Regions from separate parts of the Streptomyces sp. NPDC045678 genome, predicted to be linked through region 2. Evidence: riboswitches for the same ligand, from Rfam matches in the RefSeq annotation. Region 2 holds a riboswitch; each other region holds the start of a gene.
The links. A riboswitch is a leader RNA that binds a small molecule or an ion and turns the genes downstream of it on or off. The one in region 2 is predicted to bind cobalamin.
Positions count from the first base shown of each region.

Region 1: another riboswitch for cobalamin. It lies ahead of AC07DO_RS31405 (CoA-acylating methylmalonate-semialdehyde dehydrogenase); the one in region 2 lies ahead of AC07DO_RS04495 (ABC transporter substrate-binding protein).
Region 3: another riboswitch for cobalamin. It lies ahead of AC07DO_RS23075 (ribonucleoside-diphosphate reductase subunit alpha); the one in region 2 lies ahead of AC07DO_RS04495 (ABC transporter substrate-binding protein).

Region 1 is NZ_JBWKJS010000010.1:65,062-71,934, reverse strand. It holds gene AC07DO_RS31415 (enoyl-CoA hydratase/isomerase family protein) at 1-481, opposite strand, end outside; gene AC07DO_RS31410 (acyl-CoA dehydrogenase family protein) at 478-1,650, opposite strand; gene AC07DO_RS31405 (CoA-acylating methylmalonate-semialdehyde dehydrogenase) at 1,656-3,155, opposite strand; cobalamin riboswitch at 3,367-3,546, opposite strand; gene AC07DO_RS31400 (SCO0607 family lipoprotein) at 3,606-3,944, opposite strand; gene AC07DO_RS31395 (helix-turn-helix transcriptional regulator) at 4,095-5,111, opposite strand; gene AC07DO_RS31390 (RidA family protein) at 5,239-5,634, shown strand; gene pstS (phosphate ABC transporter substrate-binding protein PstS) at 5,699-6,859, opposite strand.
Region 2 is NZ_JBWKJS010000001.1:1,022,641-1,029,513, forward strand. It holds gene AC07DO_RS04460 (hypothetical protein) at 1-201, opposite strand, end outside; gene AC07DO_RS04465 (arsenate reductase family protein) at 300-668, opposite strand; gene AC07DO_RS04470 (hypothetical protein) at 836-1,144, shown strand; gene AC07DO_RS04475 (alpha/beta hydrolase family protein) at 1,243-2,220, shown strand; gene AC07DO_RS04480 (HAD family hydrolase) at 2,296-3,441, opposite strand; gene AC07DO_RS04485 (helix-turn-helix domain-containing protein) at 3,657-4,520, shown strand; gene AC07DO_RS04490 (VOC family protein) at 4,525-4,971, shown strand; cobalamin riboswitch at 4,979-5,165, shown strand; gene AC07DO_RS04495 (ABC transporter substrate-binding protein) at 5,232-6,287, shown strand; gene AC07DO_RS04500 (FecCD family ABC transporter permease) at 6,401-6,873, shown strand, end outside.
Region 3 is NZ_JBWKJS010000006.1:441,832-448,704, forward strand. It holds gene AC07DO_RS23060 (terpene synthase family protein) at 1-232, shown strand, start outside; gene AC07DO_RS23065 (bifunctional albaflavenone monooxygenase/terpene synthase) at 232-1,608, shown strand; gene AC07DO_RS23070 (ribonucleotide-diphosphate reductase subunit beta) at 1,687-2,709, opposite strand; gene AC07DO_RS23075 (ribonucleoside-diphosphate reductase subunit alpha) at 2,709-5,126, opposite strand; cobalamin riboswitch at 5,258-5,380, opposite strand; gene mctP (monocarboxylate uptake permease MctP) at 5,487-6,873, opposite strand, start outside.

The sequences.
Region 1 (6,873 bases), on a different contig from region 2:
TGCCGGGCGCGAGGCTCAGCAGGTAGGTGCCGCCGACGTCCGGCACGAAGCCGATGCCCGTCTCGGGCATGGCCACCCGGGTCCGTTCAGTGACCACACGCACGGCGGCGTGCGCCGAGACGCCGACTCCGCCGCCCATCACGATGCCGTCCATGACGGCGACGAACGGCTTCGGGTAGCGGGCGATGCGCGCGTCGAGGTGGTACTCGTCGCGCCAGAAGGCCCGCGTCGCCTCTCCGTCGCCCGCCGTGACGTCCTCGTGGATGGACCGGATGTCGCCACCCGCGCACAACCCTCTCTCCCCCGCCCCCGCGAGGACGACGGTCTCCACGGCGGGGTCCCGCTCCCATGCGGTCAGCGCCTCGTCGATGCGGAGCACCATGGCGTGGGTGAGGGCGTTGAGGGACTTGGGGCGGTTGAGGATCAGGTGGCCCGCTCGGCCGTCGACGTACGTCTGCACAGCGTCCCCGGCCGCCGTCATCGGACGGCCTCGATCAGTCCGCGGGCCACGATCAGGCGCATGATCTCGTTGGTTCCTTCCAGGATCTGGTGGACCCGCAGGTCCCGGACGATCTTCTCGATGCCGTACTCGCTCACATAGCCGTATCCGCCGTGCAGTTGCAGGGCGCGGTCGGCCACGGAGTACCCGGTGTCGGTGGCGAAGCGTTTGGCCATGGCGCACAGCTGCGGGGCACGCGGATCGTCCCGGTCGAGCGCGTCGGCGGCCTGGCGCACCAGCGCGCGGGCGGCGGTCAGCTCGGTGGCCATGTCGGCGAGCCGGAACCGCAGCGCCTGGGCGTCCAGGAGGGACGCGCCGAACGCCTCACGGTCGGCGAGGTGGGCCAGGCTGCGGTGCAGTGCGCTCTGGGCGCCGCCCAGGGAGCAGGCCGCGATGCCGAGCCGCCCGCCGTTGAGGCCGCTCATGGCGATGCGGAAGCCCTCGCCCTCGTCACCGAGGCGCCGGTCGGCCGGCACGCGCACGCCGTCGAGGATCACTTGGCGGGTGGGCTGGGCGTTCCAGCCCATTTTCCGTTCGTCGGCGCCGAAGGCGAGGCCGGGGTCGTCCCGTTCGACGACGAACGCGGAGATGCCGCCGGGGCCCTGCTCGCCGGTGCGGGCCATGACGACGTACACGTGCGAGGCGCCAGCTCCGGAGATGAACTGCTTGACGCCGGTGAGGACATACGTGTCGCCGTCGCGTTCGGCGCGGGTCCGCAGGGCCGCGGCGTCCGAACCGGCACCCGGCTCGGTGAGGCAGTAGCTGCCCAGCGACGCGGCGGTGCACAGGTCCGGCAGCCAGCGGGCGCGCTGCTTCTCGTCGCCGTACCGGTCGATCATCCAGGCCACCATGTTGTGGATGGAGAGGTAACCGGCGATGGAGGGACAGCCGGTGGCGAGGGCCTCGAAGACGAGGGTGCCGTCGGTGCGGCCGAGGCCCGAACCGCCGTGCTGCTCGCGTACGTAGACGCCACCGAGGCCGAGTTCGGCGGCCCTGCGCAGCACGTCCACGGGGAAGTGCTTGTCGCGGTCCCAGGCGACGGCGTGCGGTGCGAGGTGCTCGTCGGCGAAGTCGAGCGTGACCTCGGCCAGGGCGAGTTGGTCCTTGGTGAGGGCTGTTCCCGTCGGGGTCATCGGGGTCATCGGGGTCATCGGGGTCATCCCATCGTCGGGATGGTGAAGTTCGCGCCTTCCCTGAGCCCGGACGGCCAGCGCGAGGTGACGGTCTTGGTCCGGGTGTAGAAGCGGACGGCGTCGGGACCGTGCTGGTTGAGGTCGCCGAAACCGGACCGCTTCCACCCGCCGAAGGTGTGGTACGCCACCGGGACGGGGATCGGCACGTTGACGCCGACCATGCCGGCGCCGACGCGGCGCGTGAAGTCGCGGGCGGTGTCGCCGTCCCTGGTGAAGATGGCGACGCCGTTGCCGTAGGGGTGTTCGCTGGGCAGGCGCAGGGCCGCTTCGTAGTCCGCGGCGCGGGCCACGCAGAGCACCGGGCCGAAGATCTCCTCGCGGTAGATCCGCATGCGCGGTGAGACGCGGTCGAAGAGGGTGGCTCCGGCGAAGAAGCCGTTCTCGTGCCCGGGCAGGGTGAAGTCGCGTCCGTCGACGACGAGTTCGGCGCCTTCGTTGACGCCGATGTCCACGTAGCGGCGGACCCGGTCGAGCGCGTCGCGGCTGACCAGCGGGCCGAAGTCGGCCTCCGGGTCGTCGGAGCGGCCGATGCGGAGCGCGGCGACGCGTTCCTTGAGCCGGGTGACGAGCGCGTCGGCGGTCTCCTCGCCGACGGGGACGGCGACCGAGATGGCCATGCACCGCTCCCCCGCCGAGCCGTACCCGGCTCCGACGAGGGCGTCCACGGCCTGGTCGAGGTCGGCGTCCGGCATCACGATCATGTGGTTCTTGGCGCCGCCGAAGCACTGGGCGCGTTTGCCGTGCGCCGCGGCGGTGGCGTAGATGTGCGCGGCGATCGGGGTGGAGCCGACGAAGCCGAGCGCCTGCACCCGCGCGTCTTGCAGGAGGGCGTCCACCGCGTCCTTGCCGCCGTTGACGACGTTCAGGACGCCGGGCGGCAGGCCCGCATCGAGGAACAGCTCGGCGAGCCGGAGCGGCACGGAGGGCGCACGCTCCGACGGCTTGAGGATGAAGGAGTTGCCGCAGGCCAGCGCGGGGGCCGCCTTCCACAGCGGGATCATCGCGGGGAAGTTGAACGGGGTGATGCCGGCGGTGACGCCGAGCGGTACGCGCAGGGAGTGCACGTCGATGCCGGTGCCGGCGTTGTCGGTGAACTCCCCCTTCTGGAGGTGCGGGATCCCCGCGGCGAACTCGACGACTTCGAGGCCGCGTTGCAGGTCGCCGTGGGCGTCGGCGACGGTCTTGCCGTGCTCGCTCGAGAGCAGCCGTGCGAGTGACTCCCGCTCTCCTTCGACGAGTTGCAGGAACCGCAGCATCACGCGGGCGCGCCGCTGCGGGTTCCACTCGCCCCATTCGCGCTGGGCGGACTCGGCGTCGGCGATCGCCGCGGTGGTCTCCGCCCGCCCGGCCAGCGGCACATGTGCTTGTACGGTGCCGGAGTTGGGGTCGTACACGTCGGCGAAGAGCCCGGACGTGCCGGGCACGTGCTTGCCGCCGATGAAATGTGTCAGTTCACGGACCATGAGAGCCTGCTCTCGTCAGGTGAGTCCGGGGATGGCACGGCAGTCCGACGGCGCCACCGGATGAGGTGGGCGGGCGGTTCTGTCGTGGGACGCGAAGGCCTAGAAGCCGTCGTGGAGTCGGGCGCGGGCCGCGGCCTTCGCTCGCTTCGCCGGTTCACCTGGGTCGTGGGTACGGACCGGTGCCATGCGTGTCTGCTCCATCCTCGTGGACAACACGGAACACCCCGCGGCCGGTATCCTGACTCCCGGATCAGCGCGCGTTCTCCCGCCTTCCCGACGGGACTCGTCCGTCAGTGGCGTATCGCTCGGCGAGAACGCACTCCCCGGTCACAGTGGCGGGACCGCGCCGGATTCACACCGGCTTCCCTGCACCGCGGGCTCTGGTCACGAACATATAGTTGGACGTCCTAGTAAGTCCACCCCCACCTTTCGGCCTGGGTGGCGAGGCCGCTACTGGCCGTCCTTCAACTTGATGATCTTCCCGTTCTCGTCGAGCGTGTGATCGTTCCAGTACGTGTCCCACTTGTCCCCGACATGCTCGGGGACCTTGCCCTCCGGGTAGCGGGCGTAGCCCTTCGGCGGCTCCTCGCCGTCGGGCCGGCAGGCGGACCCGCCGCTGCCCACGTGCAGGACCGGATACTCTCCGCCGCCGCAGACCGCGTCCTCCATGGAACAGCCGGTCAGCACCGCGGCGGCCGCCGCACCCGCCAGCGCGAGCGCCGCGAAGGACCGCGCCGAGCGCCTGCCGGATGCGCGGAACGCGGGGCGAACTCGGATGCTGCTGCGCACAGTCGTCTTCCTCTCATCGGGTTACGCGTCCAGCGTGCGCGAGAGAAGGGGGATGAATCATGAGTACGCGTACTCAGACGTCGCCTCCCGACCCTGCGCCGCGCCACAGCTCCGGAGGACGACGTGGCCCTGCGGGGGGGGCGTGCACATCTACGGCGCCCACGAGCCCCCTGTCACCTGGGGCGAGGCGGGCGCTGCGTAGAGCGCGGCGATCGCGGCGGCGCGATCGCGCAGGGAGGTGCGGAGCCACTCCGGGGACAGCACTTCCGCGTGCGTGGCGAGCTGCCACAGGGCCCATTCGGCGTGCCGGGCGTCCTGGAAAATCAGGTGCAGCCGCGGTCGGCCCTCACCGAGGACGTCTTCTTCCTCGTCACGGACGGACAACGCGGTGGCCACCAGGTCCTTGCGTCGCTCCGGATCCACCCGCACCCGCACGGCGACCTGGTGGTCGCCGCCGTTCCGGAACTGCGTGTTGCGTTCCTGCCAGGCGCGGTCCAGGTCGACCGCGTCCGGTCGCTGCGCGGGTGCGTCGAGCGCCTCGGCCGCCAGCACGCGGGACAGCCGGTAGGTACGGTCGGCGCCGCCTCGCACGGCCAACAGGTAACCCTGGCCGCGTACGGTCACCAGGCCGATCGGGTCCACCGTGCGCCACTTCGCGGCCTGGCCCACCGCCGCGTAGTGGATACGCAGTTTGTGGCCCGCGAACACCGCGCGCCGGACCTCGGCGACGATCGGCTCGGGCAGTTCCTCACTGTCCGCTCGCCGTGCCAGGAGGTCCAACTCCGGGTCGATGAGCAGGCGTTGCGCCGCGCCCGCCGCAGCGCCCCGGAGGTTTTCGGGCAGTGCGTCGAACACCTTCAGCATCGCCGACGCGAGCGCCGAGTCGAGGCCGAAGAGCTGGGCGCCGCGCCGTGATCCGGCGACCAGCAGGGCGAGCGCCTCGTCGTGGTTCAGTCCGGTCAGCGCTGTCTGAAAGTCGGGCAGCAACGCGAACCCGCCGCGTCGGCCGCGTTCGGCGTAGACGGGGACACCGGCCGCGGAGAGCGCCTCCATGTCACGCAGCACCGTGCGGGTGGACACCTCAAGCTCGCGGGCGAGGGCGTCCGCCGTCATCCGGCCGCGCCGACGCAGGAGGAGCACCAAGGAAACCAACCGGTCGGCGCGCATACGAAAATCCTAGCGAAATACATGACTGGAGATGTCATGTATTGCTGGAAGGCTCCACCAGGCGAAGCGAACCGAAGTGAACCGAAGTGAACCGAAGTGAACCGAACCGAATGGAGCGAGCGGGACCATGGAACGAAACGCAGTCAACCCGGTGACCTGGTCGACGGAGATGGGCTTCAACCAGGGCGAGCTCGTCTCCGGGCACTCACGCACCCTGTACCTCTCGGGCCAGACCGCGATGAGCGGAGAAGGCAGACCCGAGCACGACGGCGACATGGCGGCGCAGCTGGCGCTGAGCGTCGACAACGTCAAGGCGGTGCTCGCCGAGGCCGGCATGTCCCTCTCGAACCTCGTCCGCCTCAACGTCTACACGACCGACGTCGACCTCCTCTTCCAGCACTACGGCGTGCTCGCCGGACAGCTCGCCGCCGCCGAAGTCGCACCGACCACCACGATGCTCGGGGTGACGCGCCTGGCGATCCCCGGCCAGCTGGTCGAGCTGGAGGGGACCGCGGTCGCCTAGGAGCGGCGGTGGGGAGGACGACGCCCGTCACGCGGTCCGGGGCCCGACGTACCCCCGGCTTCTCTCAGGAGAGCGTGTCCACCACGTCCCGTACCTGCCCGGCGACCGACTCCGGCAGCGGCGCGTAGCTCAGGCGTGACAGGTCCTTCTGCCCCACCTTGCTCGCCGTGTAGGTCAGGAACGACTTGAGGGCGGGCAGGGTCGCCTTCTGGTTCCCCTTGTCGCAGACGATCTCGTAGGTGACCTGGACGATCGGGTACGCGCCGGGCGTCGACGCGCCGTAGCGGAACTTCAGCTTCATGTCCTTGCCGGTGCCGGCGACCTGAGCGGCCGCGATGCCCGCCGACGCCGTCGCGGGAGTCGGTGCGACCGGGGCGGGCGCGCCGGTGTCGATGTTCACGGTCTTGATCTGGCGGGCCCGCGCGAAGGACAGCTCGAAGTACCCGATCGCGCCGACGCCGGAGGTCACCTCCGAGGCGACACCGCTCGACCCGCTCGCGGACGCGCCGCCCCTCCCCTGCCAGGACTTGGCCACGAGGTGGGGCCAGGCCGCGGGGGCCGCGCCCGCCAGGTAGGCCTGGAAGTTCTGCGTCGTGCCGGAGTCGTCGGACCGGTGCACGGGACGGATGGGCATCGACGGCAGCGCGGCGCCCGGGTTGAGCCGCCGGATCTCCGGGGCGTCCCACGCAGTGATCTTCTGGTCGAAGATCTTGGCGAGGGTGGGAGCGTCGAGCACCAGGTCGTCGACGCCGGGCACGTCGTAACCGATCGCGATGGGGCCGCCGACCATGGGCAGGTCGATGGCCCGCCCGCCCCGGCACACGTCCTTCGAGCGCTCGACCTCATCGGGCTTGAGCGCGCTGTCGGAGCCGCCGAACGCGGTCGCACCCCGCAGGAACTGCGCGCCGCCCGCGCCCGATCCGATCGGGTTGTACGCGATCCGCACCTTCGGGCAGACGCTCTGATAGTGCTTGATCCAGTACTTCATCGCGTTCTGCTGCGCGCTCGACCCGGTCCCCTGGACCCTGCCCGCGTCGGCACAGTCGATCCCGGCGACGGCGGCGCCGGCCTCGGACCCCGCGTCACCGTCCCCGCCGTCACCGTCGCCCCCGAGCCCCGCGACACCGCATCCCGTCAGTGACAGCGCCAGCAGCGCCGTGAGGGAGACCGCGGTGCGCGCTCCCCCTCCTTGGTGGTACGTACGTCCTGGACGTGGGCGTTGCAACGTTGTCCCCTCGG
Region 2 (6,873 bases):
CCAGCGGTGGGTGCCGCGGCCCGGCCGGTGCGTGGACATGTGGTGCGCGTAGCCGTGGGCGAGGGCGGCCGTGCCGGCGGTCACCATCACCCAGGACGCGTCGTAGTAGGGCGTGTAGGCGTCGCCCTGCGACTGGAGCGCCGCCAGCAGCGCGCTCGCCAGGACGGTTCCGTATACACCCCCGGACGTCCAGTTCCGCACGGCGCGCTCCTCTCTGTGTCTGGAGCACTCCACGCTAGGCGGGGGTATGTAACGGTTTGCCGGACTCGGGGCATCGGTCGCCGGACAACCCGGAGCCCTCAGCGGGAGAGAGCGTCCCGCACCGCTTCCTCCGTGCGGGCCACGACCGCCGTGCCGTCGTCCGCCGTGATGATCGGGCGCTGGATCAGCTTGGGGTGGTCGGCGAGGGCCTTGATCCAGCGGTCGCGGCCGGCGGCGTCGCGGGGCCAGGCCCCGGCGTCCTCCAGGTCCAGGTCCTTGGCGGCCTGTTCCCCGGTGCGTGTGATGTCCCAGGGTTCGAGGCCGAGCCGGTCGAGGACGGCGCGGATCTCGTCCTCGGTGGGTACGTCGTCGAGGTAGCGCCGCACGGTGTAGTCGGCGCCCTCCGCGTCGAGCAGCGTGAGGGCGCTGCGGCACTTCGAGCAGGCGGGGTTGATCCAGATCTCCATGCCCACACGCTACCTGCGAACCACCCGACCCAGGCCGCTCGGCAGAGTTCTGTTCGATTACCTCAAAGCCGGTCTGGCCAGCGGCGATTGTCAGTGCCGGGCAGTAGAATCACAGTAGTGTTCGAGGGCGCCCGACGGGGGGTCCTGACCGCGACAGGAGGATGCCAGTGCCCGCTGCCGCACTCATATCGAAGCGTGTGTCCAAGACCGTTCCCGAGCCCGTCCTGATCGACCTGCCGTACGCACCGCTGGAGAAGAAGGCGCTGCCCGCCGGACGCCCGCGCGAGTGGTACGTCAACCACAACCGCCGCCTGAAGGCCATGCGGCTGGCCATAGCGCTGCTCGACTCGGGCGTCTATCTGCCGAACCAGGCGAAGAACAGCACGATCCGGCGGATGGCGGAGGACGTCGGGATCCATCCGCCGTCCGACATCACCTGTCACATGGTGCGGGCGCTCATGCGGTACAGCCGCTGACACAAGTGCGGGCCACCTGGAGGGAATTGGCCTTCCAGGTGCCCCGTTCCGCGCGCGATCCCGTGCGTTCACCTGTGCGATGGGACATGCTGAACCCCATGACCCAGCAGGAACCCGCCGGCGAACTGCCGCTCCTGACGACCGCCGAACTCCCCGACGGCACGCGGCTTCCCGTGCGCGCCCTCCGCGCCCCCGAGCCGGAACGCTTCCTGCCGTCCGGCTCGGGCCCCGCGCCGGGCCCGCCCCCCGCCCCCGCGGTGCTCGTGGTCCCCGCGATGGGCGTCCCCGCCCGCTTCTACCGCCGCTTCGCGCGCCAACTCCACGACGAGGGCCTGACGGTGCTCACCGTCGACCTGCGCGGCCAGGGCGAGGCGACATCGTCCGCCGCGGGGCGGGGTGCGGCGGGGCACGGGTACCGGGCGATCGTCGAGGAGGACCTCCCGGCGGTCGTGGCCGCGATCCGCGACGAACTCGGCACGGAACCGCCCCTGTACCTGCTCGGCCACAGCCTCGGCGGCCAGCTCGGCCTGGTGTACGCGGCGTCGGCGCGACGCCCCGCCGTGGACGGGGTGGCCGTGATCGCCACGGGCTCGGTCTGGTTCCGCGCGTTCGCCCCGCTGCACGGCGCGGGCCTGCTCCTGGTGCAGCTCCTGATCGCCGGCACGGCGACCGTGCTCGGCCGCTGGCCCGGCACCCGGCTCGGGTTCGGCGGCAACCAGCCCAAGGGCGTCATGCGCGACTGGGCACGACAGGTGCGGACGGGCCGCTACAGCGCCGAGGGCTCCGCCCTCGACTACGAATCGACACTCGCCACGCTGACCCTCCCCGTCCTGGCGGTCTCGGTCGACGACGACACGTACGCCCCCGCCTCGTCCCTGGACCACCTCCTGGCCAAGGTCCCGGAGGCCCGGCTGACCCGCCGCCACTACACGACCCAGGAGGCCGGCGCCCCACTCGACCACTTCGCCTGGACCCGAGCGGGCGGCGCGCTGGCCAAGTGGGTGGCGGCATGGACGACCGAAGAGCACCCCCACCCCAGAACACTCGCCGCCCACCGCGCGTACACCGGCATCTGAGCCGCCAGGCCTGGAGCGGAACCTGCGCGACGCCGACCGCACCCAAGTGGTCGACGCCTTCCGCGCGTTGAGCGGTCAGCCGATCTGGTCCGGCGTGACGGTCAGCCACCGCTTGTCGGCGGTCACCTTCTGGCCCAGCTCGCGCTGACGCTCCGCGTTCTTCTTCTTCATTCCGTCGAGCTGCTTCATGTACGCGTCCTTGCGGTTGACCCACACCCGCACGCCGCCGTGCGCCACATCGGCGGAGTGGAACAGCATCGGCCCGTCGCTGGCCGGGGTGTCACCGGCCGCCAGGATCGGCTTCCGCCACTCGTCGATGTACGTGTTGATCGCCGCGGGCTTCCCCTCGTACCAGGTCAGCGGCGCCCACAGGTTCGGCGTCAGCTCGCGCTCGGCGAGCTTCGCGCGGTCCTTCTCGCCGAAGCGGCCCTCGGCGATCTCCTTGCGGGAACTGGTGACCTCACCGGTCTTGCGGTCCTTCAGCTGCATGGAGACACCGATGACGTTCTGCGGCTTCACGCCGTAGCCGTACTTCGGGTCCGCGAGCACCATGCGCACCAGGTCCTCACTGGCCGCGCTGACCACGTACACCTCGATGCCGTGCGCCTGCAGCGTCTTGTAGAGCTGCCGCATGCCGCGCGAGAACTCCGGCGGCTTCACCTGGGTCTTCGTGAGCTTGCCTGCCTCGTAGTACTCGGCGGGGATCGGCTTCTCGTACGCCAGGAGCTCGTCGACGTACCCCTTGAGCTCCTTCAGCGTGAAGCCGGAGAAGATCTGCGCGGCCCAGGGGTAGCAGACCTGGTCGTCCACCTCGCACAGCCGGTTGTAGTAGCTGTACAGGCTCTCCTTGTGCCCGGCCTTGTCCTTGAAGGGGATGACCTTCAAGGACCGGTCCATGGTCTTGCGGGTGAGGACGCCCTTCATCTCCAGGAAGGGCAGCAGCGACTCCTCCAGGTCATTGCGGTACGTCGTGTTGTCCGCGTCGAAGACGGCGTACGCACCCTTGTGGTCGTTCTCCGCGATGACCTTGCCGAGCTGCTTCGCGACGGGCTTCGGCCAGTGGGACAGCTCGCGGGCGGTGGCCGCCGAGGTGTCGGAGGCGCTCGCCTCGTCCGTCGGCCACAGGGCGCTGCCCGCGAGCACGGCGGCGGCCAGCGCGCCCGTGGTGCCGATGACGGCCAGCTTGCTCTTTGTCCGTACGTTCTTGGCCCGTACTGCCATGTCTCTACGTCCCTGCCGTTCCCTGCGAGCGATGTGCGCCCCGACCGGAGCGGCGCGCAATGCTAGGGGGCGGCCCCGACATTTCCCATGATCGAAGTCACCGTGGCGCGAGGGCATGAGGCAGGTGAACACGGGTAGCGGAGGGGTTCCGCGCGGGCCGGGTGGTCGCGCGTGATCCGCTACGGGGGTCGCATCCGGCGGCGCATACTGGGGCCATGGACTCCCGTGAGTTCGTCCGGGCCGCGCCCGGACCCGACGGCATGGTGGTCTCCGCGGTCGGCTACCGCACCGAGGGACAGCGGCCCGGCCTGCACCGGGGCCTCCCCTCGCCGTACCTGACGTTGATCTTCTCCCTGGACGGCGCCATCGCCACCGGCAGCACCCCGGACCGGGCGACCGGCGCGGACGCGACGCGCACCGACATCGTCGTGGGCGGCCTGCACCAGAGCCCCGCCTACGTCGTACAGCCCGAGCACGAGGCCGGCATCCAGCTCGCCGTGCACCCCCTCGCGGCCCGCGCGCTCCTCGGCCTGCCCGCGGCCGGACTCACCGGGCAGCTCGTCGTCGACGGCACGGACGTCCTCGGCGACCCGGCCGCCGCGATCCGCGAGCGGCTGTGCGAGCTGGACCGCTGGGAGGACCGCTTCGCCCTCCTCTCGGCGTACCTGCGGCGGCGCGCGGCCGCGGCGGAGGACACCGCGGGAACCGTCCGCCCGGAGGTCGCGGAGGCCTGGGCGTGGCTGGCCAGGCACCGGGGCGCGGGCACGCTCGGCGGCCTCTCCCGGCACGTCGCGCTCAGCGAGCGCAGGCTGACCGCGCTGTTCCGCGCCGAGACGGGGCTCACCCCCAAGCAGGCGGCCCGCCTGATGCGCTTCCAGCACGCCAAGGCCGCGGTGGCCCGCGCGGTCGCGGCGGGCGCGCCACCGGACCTCGCCCGGGTCGCGGCCGACACCGGGTACTACGACCACTCCCACCTCGTACGCGACTTCCAGCAGTACACAGGGATGGCGCCGACCGGCTGGTTGGCCGAGGAGTGCCGGAATATCCAAGCCGGGGCGCACGGCCGGGGCGAAGAGTAGAGCCATGGACACCAACCGGAACACCACACCAGAACAGCAGCTCAGCACGCCCGCCCCGGCCGTCTGGCCGGGCCTCCAGGCACAGGACGCGCCCGCCCTGATCGACTTCCTCGTCGGCACCGTCGGCTTCCTGCGGACCGCCGTCTACGAGGACGAGGGCCGCGTCGCCCACGCGCAGCTCGACTGGCCCGAGGGCGGCGGCGTCATGCTCGGCTCGTACGACCCGGCCAACGCGGCCACCTGCGGGCGGCCCGGCACCGCGGGCGCCTACGTCGTCACCGACCACGTGGACGACCTGTACGGCCGACTCGTCGCCGCCGGCGTGAAGGTCATCAGCGAGATCGAGGACAAGCCCTACGGAAGCCGCGAATTCGGCATCGAGGACCCGGAGGGCAACCGCTGGTCCTTCGGCACCTACCGGGGCGAGCCGAGGCCCGCACCGGGCGCGTAAAACCGCGTGATAACTTGCGCAAGCCAGTCAAACCCACACCTGGGCCAGGGAATCCGGTGCGAATCCGGAACTGACGCGCAGCGGTGAGGGGGGACGGGCGGGGCCACGGCCACTGGGTGTCGCGAGACGCCCGGGAAGGCGCCCCGCCCGGCCGATCCCCGAGTCCGAAGACCTGCTGGCGCCCTCCGGCCGCTCACCCGGCGGCGGGGGTCCGACGCAGGCCAGGCTCCGCGTATGAGCCGTGACACCCAAGGGATCACGTGTCCTCGAAAGCCCGTATACCCGCCCTCCTCTGTGCCTGCCTCCTCGCACTCACCGCATGCGGCGGCGGATCGACGGACAAGACCGCGGGGTCCGCGGACCAGGCGGACAGAAGCGCCGGCGGCTACCCGGTCACGGTCACCTCCTGCGGCAAGGAGGCGAAGGTCGCGGCGCCGCCGCAACGGGCCGTCTCCCTCGATCAGGGCTCCACGGAGATCCTCCTCTCGCTCGGCCTCGCCGACCGCATGGTGGGCACCGGCACCTGGACCGACCCGGTCCTGAAGAACCTGGAGAAGGACAACGCGAAGGTCGAGCGGCTCGCCGACCGCTACCCCTCGCTGGAGAAGGTCCTCTCCAAGGAGCCCGACTTCGTCAGCGCCTCCTTCCTCTACACGGTCGGCAAGGGCGGCGTCGCCGACCGCGCGAAGTTCGACGAGCTCAACGTGCCCGTCTACGTCTCGCCCAGCGACTGCGCGGGCAAGGACAACGACGGCGGCGGCGACGGCAAACGCGTCAAGACCCTCACCATGGACACCGTCTACGGCGAGGTGCGCGACCTGGCGAAGGTCTTCCACGTGGAGAAGCGCGGCGAGAAGCTGGTCGCGGACCTCAAGGCCAGGGTCACGAAGGCCACCGAGGACATCGACGCGTCCGCCGCCTCCGACACGAAGCTCCTGTACTGGTTCGCCAACTCCGACGCCCCCTACATGGCGGGCTGCTGCGGCGCCCCCGGCATCATCACCCGCGAACTCGGCGCGAAGAACGTCTTCGACGACACCCACGAGGAATGGCCCCAGATCAACTGGGAGACCGTCGCCGACCGCGACCCCGACGTCCTCGTCATCGGCGACCTCACCCGCAAGTCGCAGTCCGCGGAGAGCGCCGCGGCGAAGATCAAGTTCCTGGAGACCAACCCGGCGACCAAGAACCTCACCGCAGTGAAGAAGAAGCGGTACGTCCTGCTCAGCGGCCAGGCCATGAACCCCACGATCCGCACGGTCGACGGGATCGAGCAAGTGGCGGCGGGGCTGCGGAAGTTCGGGCTGGCCAAGTGAGGAAGGCGTCGTCCGGTACGAGGGGCGGGGCCGCCGCCGACACTGTTCCTGACACCCCGGCCGCCGTCTCCGCCGCACCCACCGCCGCCACCTCTGCCCGCGCCCGGCAGGCGCTGCTGTGGCTGGCCGGAGCGGCCGCGCTCGTCCTCTCCGTCTCCGTGGCCGTCACCATCGGCCCCGCGGACATCTCCGTGCCCGACGTGTGGTCCACCGTCGCCGCGCACCTCGGCTGGGGCGAGAGCCCGCTCACCCCGATCAGGGACGGCATCGTCTGGAACCTGCGGATGCCGCGCACCGTGCTCGCCGCCGTCTGTGGCGCGGGCCTCGCGGTCTGCGGGGCGGTCATACAGTCCCTGCTCCGCAACCCGCTCGCCGACCCCTTCGTGCTCGGGGTGTCGTCCGGGGCGTCCACGGGAGCGGTCGCGGTCGTCGTCCTCGGGGTCGGCGGGGGAGCGGTGTCCGTCTCCGCGGGCGCCTTCGCGGGCGCGCTCTGCTCCTTCGCACTCGTCCTGCTCCTGAGCCACACCCTCGGCGACACCACGGACCGGGTCGTGCTGTCCGGCGTCGCGGCCATGCAGCTGTTCTC
Region 3 (6,873 bases), on a different contig from region 2:
GGAGCGGGAAGTGCTGAAGTTCGCCGATGAATTGGCGGACGGCGATGACGGCGGCAGGGAACTCGCGGACGCGGTGAAATCATGCGTCTTCAACATGCGGAACTGGTTCTCGTCCGTCTACTGGTTCCATCACGAATCCGGTCGCTATCGGGTGGACAGCTGGGACGACAGGTCCATGCCCCCGTATGTGACGGAAGAAGCCATGGCGGAAAACGAACTGGTAGGTGAGTAATGAGCGTCGAATCCGCAATACCCGCTCCCCCCGCTTCGGGCCCCGGCCCGCTCCGCACCCCGCCCCTCGTTCGCGGCGGTGCCCCGCTCCTCGGTCACGCGTGGAACCTCGTGCGCGACCCGCTCGGCTTCCTCTCCGCACTGCGCGACCATGGCGATCTCGTCAGGATCAGGCTGGGACCCAGGACGGCGTACGTGGTGTGCGACCCGGAACTGGTCGGCGCCATGCTCAAGAACCCCGAGTACATCGTCGGCGGACCGCTCTGGGACACCCTGGAAGTGCTCCTCGGCAAGGGCGTGGCGACCAGCAACGGCAAGCTGCACCGACGCCAGCGCCGCATGATGCAACCGGCGTTCCGGCCCGAGCGGATCGCCGACTACGCCAAGGTGATGGAGGAGGAGGCCCGGGCCACGGCGGCCCGCTGGCAGCCGGGCGCCACCGTCGACGTGAGCGCCGAGATGTTCCGCACGGCCGTGCGCATCGTCTCGCGCTCGCTCCTGGAGGTCGACTCGATACGGGACAAGGCGGACCGGATCGCCGACTCGCTGCACACCGTCTTCGACGGGCTCTACCGCAGGATGGTGCTCTCGGTCGGCCCGCTCCACCGCGTGCCGACCCCCGCCAACCGGCGGTTCGAGAGCGCGCTCGCCGACCTGCACACGCTCGTCGACGAGATCATCGCGGAGCGCCGCGCCGCCGGCCCCGGCGCGCCGGACGACCTCCTCGCCGAATTGCTGCGGGCCACGGACGAAACCGGGAGGCCCATCGCCGACCAGGAGATCCACGACAACGTGGTTTCGCTCGTCGTGGCGGGTGCGGAGAATGTGGCGTCGACGCTGGCGTGGGCGTTCCATCTCCTGACCGAACACCCTGAGCAGGAAAGGCGGTTGGTTGAAGAGGTAAATGTCGTGGCGCCGGATCGCGCGATCACATTCGCCGATCTCAAGGACCTGCCGCACCTCCGCAATGTCGTCACCGAGGCGATGCGCATACGGCCGGCCGCCTGGATATTCACGCGCCGGTCCGTGGCCGAAACCGAACTGGGCGGCTTTTCGATTCCGGCGGACGCCGACATCGTCTACAGCGTGTACGCGATGCAGCGCGACCCGCGTTCCTTCGAGCGGAACCTCGACTTCGACCCCGACAGGTGGAATCCGGAACGGGCGGCCGACGTACCGGAGTTCGCGATGATGCCGTTCAGCGTCGGCAACAGGAAGTGCCCCGGCGACCACTTCAGCCTGGCAGAACTCGCCCTGATCCTCGGGACGGTGGCCCCCAAGTGGCGGCTCCGGCCCGTCGAGGAGACCGACGCCCGCACCCAGGTCGGCATCACGCTGCACCCCAAGCGGCTCGTCCTGCGGGCCACCCCGCGCTGACACACCAGGGCCACGCCAGGGGCACACCGAGGTGCCCGCCCCCGTCCGGCAGAACGGGAGCGGGCACCTCGGGCGCGTCTAGAACTCGTCGTCGAACGAGACCGAGCCCTCCACGGCGACCTGGTAGGCCGAGGGCCGCCGCTCGAAGAAGTTGGTCAGCTCCTGGACGCCCTGCAGCTCCATGAAGGAGAAGGGGTTCTCGGAGCCGTAGACCGGCGCGAAGCCGAGGCGCTGAAGACGCTGGTCGGCGACGCACTGCAGGTACTCGCGCATCGAGTCGGTGTTCATGCCGGGCAGGCCGTCGCCGCACAGGTCGCGGGCGAACTGCAGCTCGGCTTCCACGGCCTCCTTCAGCATGTCCGTGACCTGCTGCTGAAGCGCGTCGTCGAAGAGCTCGGGCTCCTCCTTGCGGACGGTGTCGACGACGTCGAAGGCGAAGCTCATGTGCATCGTCTCGTCGCGGAACACCCAGTTGGTGCCGGTGGCCAGGCCGTGCAGCAGGCCGCGGCTGCGGAACCAGTAGACATACGCGAAGGCACCGTAGAAGAAGAGCCCCTCGATGCACGCGGCGAAGCAGATGAGGTTGAGCAGGAAGCGGCGGCGGTCGGCCTGCGTCTCGAGACGCTCCAGCTTCTCGACCGAGTCCATCCACTTGAAGCAGAACTCGGCCTTCTCACGGATCGAGGGGATCTCCTCGACCGCGTCGAAGGCCGCCGCGCGGTCCTCCGGGTCGGGCAGATAGGTGTCGAGCAGCGTCAGATAGAACTGGACGTGCACGGCCTCCTCGAACAGCTGTCGGCTCAGGTACAGCCGCGCCTCGGGGGAGTTGATGTGCTTGTAGAGCGTCAGCACCAGGTTGTTGGAGACGATCGAGTCGCCGGTCGCGAAGAACGCGACGAGACGGCCGATCATGTGCTGCTCACCGGGGCTGAGCTTGGCGAGGTCCGCGACGTCGGAGTGGAGGTCGACCTCCTCGACGGTCCAGGTGTTCTTGATCGCGTCCCGGTAGCGCTCGTAGAAGTCGGGGTAGCGCATGGGGCGCAGGGTCAGCTCGAAGCCCGGGTCGAGGAGGTTCTTCTCGCTGTGGGTGGTGGAGCTCATTACTGGCAGGCCTCGCAGGACTCGGGGTTTTCCAGGGAGCAGGCGACGGCGTCTTCGGCCGTGGCCTGTGCGGGGACGGGAGTGGTGGCCGCGGCGTTAGAGCCGCCGGCGGCGCGGGCGATGCGCGTCGCGGGGCGCGAGCGCAGGTAGTACGTGGTCTTCAGGCCGCGCTGCCAGGCGTACGCGTACATCGAGGAGAGCTTGCCGATGGTCGGCGTCTCCAGGAAGAGATTGAGCGACTGTGCCTGGTCGAGGAACGGGGTGCGGTCGGCGGCCATGTCGATCAGACCGCGCTGCGGGAGCTCCCACGCCGTGCGGTACAGCGCGCGGACCTCCGCGGGGATCCAGTCGAATCCCTGCACCGAGCCGCTCGCCTCGCGCAGCGCCTCGCGGGTCTGCGCGTCCCACATCCCGAGCCGCTTCAGCTCCTCCACCAGATAGGCGTTGACCTGGAGGAACTCGCCGGACAGCGTCTCGCGCTTGAAGAGGTTGGAGACCTGCGGCTCGATGCACTCGTAGACGCCCGCGATGGACGCGATGGTGGCGGTCGGGGCGATGGCGAGCAGCAGCGAGTTGCGCATGCCGGTCGCGGCGATGCGCTCCCGCAGCGCCGCCCAGCGCTCGGGCCACGTCAGCTCGACGCCGTAGTGGTCGGGGTGCAGCACACCGCGCGCGGTGCGGGTCTTCTCCCAGGCGGGCAGCGGGCCACTGCGTTCGGCGAGGTCGGCGGAGGTCTCGTAGGCGGCGAGCATGATGCGCTCGGCGATGCGGGTGGAGAGCGCCCGCGCCTCGGGGGAGTCGAAGGGGAGCCTCAGCTGGAAGAAGACGTCCTGCAGGCCCATCGCGCCGAGGCCCACCGGGCGCCACCTGGCGTTGGAGCGGCCCGCCTGCTCGGTCGGGTAGAAGTTGATGTCGACGACGCGGTCGAGGAAGGTCACCGCGGTGCGGACGGTGGCGTCGAGGCGCTCCCAGTCGATGTCCTGCGCGGCCGGGTCGACGAACGCGCCGAGGTTGACCGAGCCGAGGTTGCAGACGGCCGTCTCCCCGTCGTCCGTCACCTCCAGGATCTCCGTGCACAGGTTGGAGGAGTGCACGGTGTGGCCGGGCTCCGCCGTCTGGTTGGCGGTGCGGTTGGCGGCGTCCTTGAAGGTCATCCAGCCGTTGCCGGTCTGCGCGAGGGTGCGCATCATGCGGCCGTACAGGTCCCGGGCCGACATCGTCTTCTTCGCGAGCCCGGCGGCCTCCGCCGTGCGGTACGCGGCGTCGAACGCGTCGCCCCACAGGTCGACGAGCTCGGGCACGTCGGAGGGCGAGAACAGCGACCACTGCTGGTCGGCGGCGACCCGGCGCATGAACTCGTCGGGGATCCAGTGCGCCAGGTTGAGGTTGTGCGTGCGGCGCGCGTCCTCACCGGTGTTGTCGCGCAGCTCCAGGAACTCCTCGATGTCGGAGTGCCAGGTCTCCAGGTAGACCGCGGCCGCGCCCTTGCGCCGCCCGCCCTGGTTCACGGCGGCGACCGAGGCATCCAGCGTCTTCAGGAACGGCACGATGCCGTTGGAGTGCCCGTTCGTGCCGCGGATCAGCGAACCGCGGGAGCGGATGCGGGAGTACGAGAGTCCGATGCCGCCGGCGTGCTTGGAGAGCCGCGCGACCTGGTGGTAGCGGTCGTAGATGGAGTCGAGCTCGTCCTGCGGGGAGTCGAGGAGGTAGCAGGACGACATCTGCGGGTGGCGGGTGCCGGAGTTGAAGAGCGTCGGCGAGGACGGCAGGTAGTCCAGGCGGCTCATCAGGCCGTACAGCGCGGCGACCTCGTCGACGGCGCGGGTGCTGCCCGTCTTCGTATCGGATGCGGTCTCCGCCAGGCCGCTCGCGACGCGCAGCATGAAGTGCTGCGGGGTCTCGATGACCTGGCGGGTGATGGGGTGGCGCAGCAGGTAGCGGCTGTGCAGGGTGCGCAGGCCGAAGTAGCCGAAGCGGAAGTCGGCGCCGTCGGCGAGCGCGGTCTCCACGAGCGCGTCGAGGCGAGCCGCGTGGGCGCCCACGAAGTCGGCGGTGCGGTCGGCGATCAGGCCCTCGCGGTGGCCGACGGCGATCGACTCGGTGAAGGAGCGCACGCCCTGGGAGGCGGCCTCGGCGGCGATGGAGAGCGTGAGCAGCCTGGCGGCGAGCTTCGAGTACGCCGGGTCCTCGGAGATGAGTCCCGCGGCCGCCTCGGTGGCGAGGGTCCGCAGCTCCGCCTCGTCGGCCCGGGCCGAACGGCCGCGCAGCGCGGCGGCGGCGACCCGGCCGGGGTCGGCGTCGGGGAGGTCGGCGGTGAGGTCGGTCAGGGTGCGCAGCAGCGCGGTCCCCGGCGCGTCGGTACCCTCGGCAGTCGGCGGTGACGGCGCTGACGCAGGTTCGGCAGGCGCGATGGTCACGTGGAGCTCTCCCTCGCTCGGCTCTGGGCCTGGGGGAGGGGATGGCACACACGGGCGCACCCGGGCAGGGCGGCGTACCGCGTCCACCGGCCCATTCCACGAGGCCCGGACGGTCGGCACCCGGGCCGGACGGCACGGGTGCACTGCCGGCAGGTCTTCGGACTCCGCGCACGTCAAATGCGTACACGTCTACCGTTGCGGGACAGTTCCGGACTTGCACCGGATTCCCCTGCGGCGACAGCGAGCACGAGCATACATCTTGTGCTGGGTCTGGGTGACAGCCCCATATCTTGTGTCGGAGTGCACGAGAACGGGCCGCCGGATTTCTCCGGCGGCCCGCATGACGTACGCAGGGAAGGGTCAGTGCCCGCCCGGTGCCCCCACCGTGGCCGGCGGCAGTTCCTCGATGACGCCGGGGTCGCCCGCGTCCGCCGTGTAGTCCTCGGGAGACGTCTCGTCGATGCCCTCGGGCGCCTTCAGCGCCTTCAGGACGAAGGTCAGGACCACGGTCACGACGACGTTCAGGACGAACGCGGTGAGGCCGATGTAACCGATCTCGCCGATGCCCGGGATCTCGTCGGACGAGCCGCCGAAGTGCTTCTGCGTCGGCGACGCGACGCCGTACGCGGCGACCGTTCCGTAGACCATGCCGACCGCCCAGCCCGCGAGAAGCGCCCAGCGGTGGAACCAGCGCGTGAACAGGCCGCCGACCAGCGCGGGCATCGTCTGCAGGATCCAGATGCCGCCGAGCAGTTGGAAGTTGATCGCGACCGTCTTGTCCATGGTGAGGACGAAGACGAGCGCGCCCACCTTCACCAGGAGCGAGACCAGCTTGGAGATCCTGGTCTCCTGCGCGGGTGTCGCCTCCGGCTTGATGAAGTCCTTGTAGATGTTCCTGGTGAAGAGGTTCGCGGCCGCGATCGACATGATCGCCGCGGGCACGAGCGCGCCGATGCCGATGGCGGCGAAGGCGACACCGGTGAACCAGTCGGGGAACATGTCCTCGAACAGCTGGGGGATGGCCAGCTGGCCGTTCTCGACCTTGACCCCGGCCGCGATCGCCATGAAGCCGAGCAGCGCGAGCAGGCCCAGCATCAGCGAGTAGAGCGGCAGGATCGTGGTGTTGCGGCGGATCACGTCGCGGCTCTTGGAGGAGAGCGTCGCCGTGATCGAGTGCGGGTACATGAACAGCGCGAGCGCGGAGCCGAGTGCGAGCGTGGCGTAGGTCCACTGCCCGGCCTCGCCCGGCGCGAGCCCCGCGACGGGCTTGCCCGCCGCGTCGTTCGCCGCCGAGAACTTCTCGTTCGCCGCCTGGAAGATCTCGTCGAAGCCACCGAGCTTGATCGGGATGTAGATGATCGCGACGGCGATGACGAGATAGATCAGACCGTCCTTCACGAACGCGATCAGCGCGGGCGCGCGCAGCCCCGACGAGTAGGTGTACGCGGCGAGCACCGCGAACGCGATCAGCAGCGGCAGGTCCTTGATGAACCAGTTGGTGTCGGGGCCGCCGCCGATCCCCATGACGTCCAGGACGGCCTGGATGCCGACCAGTTGGAGCGCGATGTACGGCATCGTGGCGAGGATGCCGGTGACGGCGACCGCCAGCGAGAGGCCCTTGGAGCCGAAGCGCCCGCGCACGAAGTCCGACGTGGTCACGTAGCCGTGTTTGTGCGAGACCGACCACAGGCGCGGCAGGAAGGTGAAGATCAGCGGGTAGACAAGGATCGTGTACGGCACGGCGAAG